2 linked regions of the Martelella mediterranea DSM 17316 genome follow. The protein of the gene in region 1 binds, or shares a complex with, the protein of each later gene. Links are inferred from orthologs where the notes say so. Each region holds a gene or a part of one and is shown on either strand. Other genes may lie near its edges. The genes, in order: trxA and trxB.

Region 1 (3,102 bases):
CGCGGCTGACCGGGCACGCCGCCGCGCCCGATCCGGCTCGCCTCGGTCTCGGCCAGCGCATCGTTTTCAGGCCCGCGCTTGGCCCAGGTCAGCGTATAGGCGAAATCGCGTTCGTCGCCCGCCTCGGGCAGGTCCTCGGGCAGCCAGTAGGCCACGATATTGTCGTAGATTTCGTCATCGGACGGCAGTTCCACGAGCTGCACCATGCCCTTGCCCCAGTCGCCCTCCGGCGTGATCCAGGCGGAAGCGCGGCGATTGTAGAACACGCCGTCATCGAGATAGTGGTCGAAATCGCGGTCGCGCTGGATCAGGCCGAAGCCCTGCGGATTGTCGTCATAGAAGCTCGAGGTCACCACCCGGTTTGGATTGTTGAGCGGCCGCCAGATCTGCTCGCCGCTGCCTGTGACGATTTCCAGACCATCGCTGTCATGGACTTCCGGACGCCAGTCGAAGGCCATGTTGCGATGGGTCTCGGAATACCAGTACATCGAGGTCAGCGGCGCGATGCCGAGACGCTCCACCGCATCGCGGAAGAACAGCCGGCTCTGGATATGGAGCACCTGGCCCTCGCCATCGGTGTTTTCCGCCTCGATCCGGTAGGCGCCGGCGACGCTCTTGCTGTCCAGCAGCGCGTAGATGACGATGCCCTCATCGGCATCCTCGTCTTCCTCCAGATAGAAGGCGGTGAAGCGCGGAAATTCCTCCGCCGTCGAAAGCCCGGTATCGACCGCCAGCGCGCGCGCCGAAAGGCCGTACTGCTTGTCGGGACCGTCGGTGCGGAAATAGGAGGCCCCGAGAAACGAAATCCAGTCGGTCTTCATATCCGGCCGCATCACCCGGAACCCGGCCCAGCCCGCGACATCCTCGACGGCCTTGGCGGGGCTGTCCTCCGGCATGTCGAAATAGTCGGCGCTGTACACAACTTCGCGGGCTTCGCCATCCGTCACCAGATTGATCGTGACCGGTTCCTTGAAATAGCGACCCTGATGGAAGAACTGCACCGGCGCGTCGCCGACCTCCACGGTGTGATCGGCGCGGAACCTGATCTTCCAGTGGGCGTCGTAGTCGATCTTGTCGAACAGTTCCGGCGTTTCAACCGGATAAGGCTCGAACGGCTTTTCGGAAAGGGCCTTTGCATCCTCGGAAAGCGTTTCAAACGAGAACGGCTTTGCCGGGCCGAGTTCCGGTTCGAAGGCGGAAGCCGTTGCCGGCAGCAGAAACAGGGGAACAACGAACAGGCTGAGAAGAGAGGGCGAAACAGAACGCATCGTCGTCATCAAGAGGTAAACTCCGTTTTGGCCATAATAGTGCTGAAGGCCAAAACGCGGCAAAATCCGCCAGGTTCCGCCTCGATCAAAAAAAGCCCGCGCAATGGCGGGCTTCATGGCTGCAAAATGTGGCTGTTTTCAGCCTACGACGCCGGAAATCCAGCTCGAAAGCGCGGTTTTCGGCGCGGCGCCGACCTTCACGTCGGCAAGTTCGCCGCCCTTGAACATGGCCAGCATCGGGATCGAACGGACCCCGTATTGGACCGCCAGATCCGGATTGTCATCGACATTGACCTTGGCGATCTTGACCTTGCCGTTCATTTCCTCGGCGATTTCCTCCAGGCTCGGGCCGATCATCCGGCACGGGCCGCACCATTCGGCCCAGAAATCGACCACGACGGGTTCTGAAGATTCAAGCACTTCCTGCTTGAAATTGGCTGTAGTGACCTTGACTGTCGTCATTTGATAGCTCCTTGCGTTGCCGGAAACACACCCGGCCCCTTTCGCAAAATCTTGAGATGCATGTGAGCATGGTTTCATAAAAAATCAATGCCGCCCCGTCACTTTGTCGCAAGTCGCGCAAGGGCTTCGGCGAGTTCGGCCTCGCTCAGCACCCGCACCGCCGCCGTCTCTGTATAGATCAGCAGGCAATCGATCGCGCTTTGCGGATAGAGCGGCTTCAGGATTTCGCGATAGACCGCCATCTGCGCCACATGGCTGAAGGGCGGCGTCTCGCTGTCACCCGGCGGATTGCGGTTGGTCTTGAAATCGGCGAGCAGCACCCGGTTATCCGTCACCGCCAGCCGGTCGAGCCGGCCGGAAACGGTATAGGCCCCGCCGGCGAGCCGCACGGTGCCGGCAATCGAGACCTCGGGGCGGGCGGACGGCGCAAACAGCGGCTGCAGCCGGGGATCGCCGATCACCGCCATCACGCTTTCCGCAATCGCGGCGCGTTCTTCCTCCGGCAACGAGAAGGCCGCGCGGTCGAGATAGCGTCGGCAGGCGGCGGCCCGGTCATCGGTTTCAAATCCCGGCAATATCTGCAACAGCCGATGCATCAGCCGGCCGCGCTCCAGCGCCAGATTGATCTCCGGCTTTTCGAACAGGGGCGAGGCCGTCATCGGCGCGGGGTCCTCGACCTCGATGCCGGCGCGCGACGGGCTGAGCGGCGGCTGCGGGCGGGCGGCATCGCGAAACGGCGTCAGCAGCGCCTCCGGCAGCGGCGGCTTTTCGGCGGCGGCCTTTCCGGCCTCGGCCTCGTCAAACCGGCGCGGCGGGATTTTCTCCTCGAAGACCAGTGCCGGCCATTCCTCGCCGCCCGGCCCGGCCATCACCGTCTCGTTGACGCGGTGATCGCCTTGCAGCGCCGACCAGACCATGCGATGCCAGGTATCCGGCACCTCGGTGCGGCCGCGATAGCCCGCCACGATCAGCCGGTCGGCGGCGCGGGTCATGCCCACGTAAAGCAGCCGGCGATATTCCTCCTTCGCCTCGGCCTCGCGCCGGGCGAGATCGGCGGCGACCATACTGTCGGCATCGCGCGCGGCTCCATGCCAGACCGGCACATCGCCCGCCATCACCCGGAAGCCCGAAAGGTTGCGCGGCTCGAACGGCTTGCCGCCGCCATCGACCAGAAACACCACCGGCGCTTCCAGCCCCTTGGCGGCATGGGTGGTCATGATCCGCACTTCATTGCGGCCCTGGTCCTGCTCGCGCTTGATCTCCAGCCCGCCGGTCTCCAGCACGTCGAGAAAGCTCTGCAAGCCCGGCAGGCCGGTATCCTCGTGGCCCTTGGCGGCATTGAGAAATTCATCGAGAATATCGCCCGCCTCGC
Region 2 (3,125 bases), 3.0 Mb from region 1 along the record:
GACCGGAAGCCTTCGGCCGGGTGGCGATCGAGGCCGAGGTCATGGGAACGCCCGTGATCGCGACCGCCCATGGCGGCAGTCTCGAGACGATCATCGACGGCGAGACCGGCTTTCTGGTCCCGCCGGCAAACGCCGACGCGCTTGCCGAAGCCATCGACGCGGCGCTTGCCGACCCGGCGCGCCTGAAGGCGATGGGGCAAGCGGCACGCGCCCATGTGCTCGCCAATTTCACGGTGGAGATGATGCTGGAGAAGGAATTTTGCGCCTATGAGGCGGTGATGAACGCGTAGATATCGCCAGAGCCAGGGCTTTCGCTTTGGCTCATCGGCAGCGCCTTAAATCGCCACCAGACCTTCCTTCTTGATCTGGCGGATGGTGAGCATGGTGCGCACGGTGTCGACATGGGGGTTGGCGGTTAGAACCTCAATGACGAAATCCTGGAACTGCATCAGGTTTTCACAAACGCAGTGCAGCAGGAAGTCGGTTTCGCCCGAGGTCATCCAGGCCTGGCGCACGATCGGCCAATCCTCGCTTGCGCGCGAAAACGCCTTGAGCTCCACCTCCGACTGATGCTTCAGCCCGACCATGCAGAAGGCGACGAGATCATAGCCGAGCTTCGGCCCGTTCAGCATCGCATTATAGCCCTCGATGATGCCCGCCTCCTCCAGCCGGCGCACCCGGCGCAGGCATGGCGGCGCTGAAATGCCGACCCGATCGGCGAGCTCGACATTGGTCATGCGACCGTCCCGCTGGAGTTCGCGCAGAATTTTAAGATCGACAGAATCGAGATCGGCGCGCATCAAGAGCTCCTGCGGCGGGAAAATCGGGCATATACGCAATTTTATTACAACATACAGCCAGATTCTTTCAACTGGGAGAAATGGTCTGTTGGTAGCTTGCCGTCCGGCCTTGAAACAGACGGCCTTCCAGCCATAAATGGAGGCAGACTTGCAACTGTTGCGGCGTGCCCCTCTTTGTGGCGCGCCAAAAGGATTTTGAGATGGCAGACCACCACACCCAGGTGCTCATCATTGGTTCCGGCCCCGCCGGCTATACCGCGGCGATCTATGCGGCGCGCGCGATGATGAAGCCGGTGCTGATCGCGGGCCTCGAACAGGGCGGCCAGTTGACGATCACCACCGATGTCGAGAATTATCCGGGCTTTGCCGATCCGATCCAGGGCCCGTGGCTGATGGAGCAGATGCTCGCCCAGGCGGAAAACGTCGGGACCGAGATCGTCAACGATATCGTCACCAAGCTCGACCTGTCGAAGCGCCCCTTCACCGCCACCACCGATTCCGGTGAAACCTGGATCGCGGATACCGTCATCCTCGCGACCGGCGCCAAGGCCAAATGGCTTGGTCTCGAGAGTGAGCAGACCTTCAATGGCGGCGGCGTTTCGGCCTGCGCCACCTGCGACGGGTTCTTCTATCGCGGCAAGGACGTTGTGGTTGTCGGCGGCGGCAATTCCGCTGTCGAGGAAGCGCTTTACCTTGCCAATATCGCCAAATCCGTGACGGTGGTGCACCGGCGCGACACGTTCCGCGCCGAACGCATCCTGCAGGAAAGGCTGTTCGCGCTGGAAAACGTCAGGATCGTCTGGGACCACGCCGTGGAGGAAATCGTCGGCACCAGCGCCGTGCCGCCGCTTCCGCCATCAGTCACGGGCGTTGCCGTGAAGAACGTCAAGACCGGCGAGAAGCAGACCATACCCGCCGACGGCGTGTTCATCGCGATCGGGCACTCGCCGCAGGTCGAGCTGATCCGCGACCAGCTTCGCCTGAAGCCCAACGGCTATCTGTGGACCGAGCCTGGCACCACCAAAACCAGCATCGAGGGCGTCTATGGCGCCGGCGATGTCACCGACGACAATTACCGTCAGGCGGTGACGGCGGCCGGCATGGGCTGCATGGCGGCGCTTGAGGCCGAACGCTTTCTGACAGGGCAAAAGACCGGCACGCTGGCTGCCGCGGAGTAGGGTAAATGAAAAGCACGAGCATGCCTCTGGACTGGGACAAGCTCAGGATCTTTCATGCCGCGGCGGAGGCAGGATCGTTCACGCATGCAGCCGACAAGCTCCACCTTTCGCAATCGGCAATCAGCCGGCAGGTTTCCGCGCTGGAACAGGATGTCGGCGTCAAGCTGTTTCACCGCCACGCCCGCGGACTGATTCTCACAGAACAGGGCGAATTGCTTTACCGCACCGCGAACGACGTGCTGTTAAAGCTCGAAAGCGTGCGTTCGCGGCTGACCGAGACCAAGGAAAAGCCCTCGGGCAAGCTGCGCGTCACCACCACGGTCGGCCTCGGCCAGGGCTGGCTCACCGACAAGGTGCAGGAATTCCTTCAGCTCTACCCAGACATGCAGATCCAGCTCATCCTCGACAATGAGGAGCTGGACGTGAACATGCGCCATGCCGATTGCGCGATCCGCCTGCGCCAGCCGCAGCAGCCGGACCTGATCCAGCGCAAGCTGTTCACCGTGCACATGCATGTCTACGCCTCGCCCTCCTATATCAACCGGCATGGCGAGCCGCAGTCGCTGGAAGACCTCGACAATCACCGAATCATCACCTTCGGCGAGCCGGCGCCCGCCTATCTGCTTGACGTGAACTGGCTCGAAATCGCCGGCCGGTCTCCCGACAGCCCGCGTCCGGCGCATCTTCAGATCAACTCGCTGACCTCGATCAAGCGGGCCGCACTTTTAGGGATCGGCATCGTCATGTTGCCGGATTATATCGTCGGTCGCGATCCCGGCCTGTTGCAGCTCGTCACCCATGCCGATGTGCCGAGTTTCGACACCTATTTCTGCTATCCGGATGAGTTGAAGAACTCCGCCAAGCTGAAAGTCTTCCGCGATTTCATCGTCGCCAAGGCGCGCAACTGGAGCTACTGAGGCCGTTTTCCGCCTCAGGCCCAGCGGCTAACCTCCGTTTCACGCCGCAAAGTCCGCAAACCACTTGCCTTCATCGCCTATTTTTTAGGCAATGATTACCCATGTCTCAAATTTAATCAAAAATTGCTGCATTTTTCATCTTTCGCATGGCAGCCATGCACAAAGATGCATTGTGAAATGCCTAATTCAGGAGCATATAGCGCGCAGCTGATGCAGGTGGTGCCCAACTT

What was found.
Region 2: the proteins of trxA (region 1) and trxB are in contact, whole or in part, in a crystal structure (PDB 1F6M), measured with the Escherichia coli proteins. The link is inferred for Martelella mediterranea DSM 17316 from one-to-one orthologs.

The regions. Positions count from the first base shown.
Region 1 is NZ_CP020330.1:651,955-655,056, forward strand. The notes cover bases 69-2,849. They hold trxA (thioredoxin), read right to left. Parts: upstream 1,731-2,849; coding sequence 1,407-1,730; downstream 69-1,406. Other genes in these bases: Mame_RS02965 (OpgD/OpgG family glucan biosynthesis protein), read right to left, coding at 69-1,277; addA (double-strand break repair helicase AddA), read right to left, coding at 1,829-2,849. Also shown: more of Mame_RS02965, read right to left, coding at 1-68; more of addA, read right to left, coding at 2,850-3,102. UniProt on the Escherichia coli protein: Participates in various redox reactions through the reversible oxidation of its active center dithiol to a disulfide and catalyzes dithiol-disulfide exchange reactions.
Region 2 is NZ_CP020330.1:3,678,638-3,681,762, forward strand. What follows is about bases 186-2,989. They hold trxB (thioredoxin-disulfide reductase), read left to right. Parts: upstream 186-1,000; coding sequence 1,001-1,978; downstream 1,979-2,989. Other genes in these bases: Mame_RS17095 (glycosyltransferase family 4 protein), read left to right, coding at 186-290; Mame_RS17100 (Lrp/AsnC family transcriptional regulator), read right to left, coding at 336-803; Mame_RS17110 (LysR family transcriptional regulator VtlR), read left to right, coding at 1,999-2,895. Also shown: more of Mame_RS17095, read left to right, coding at 1-185.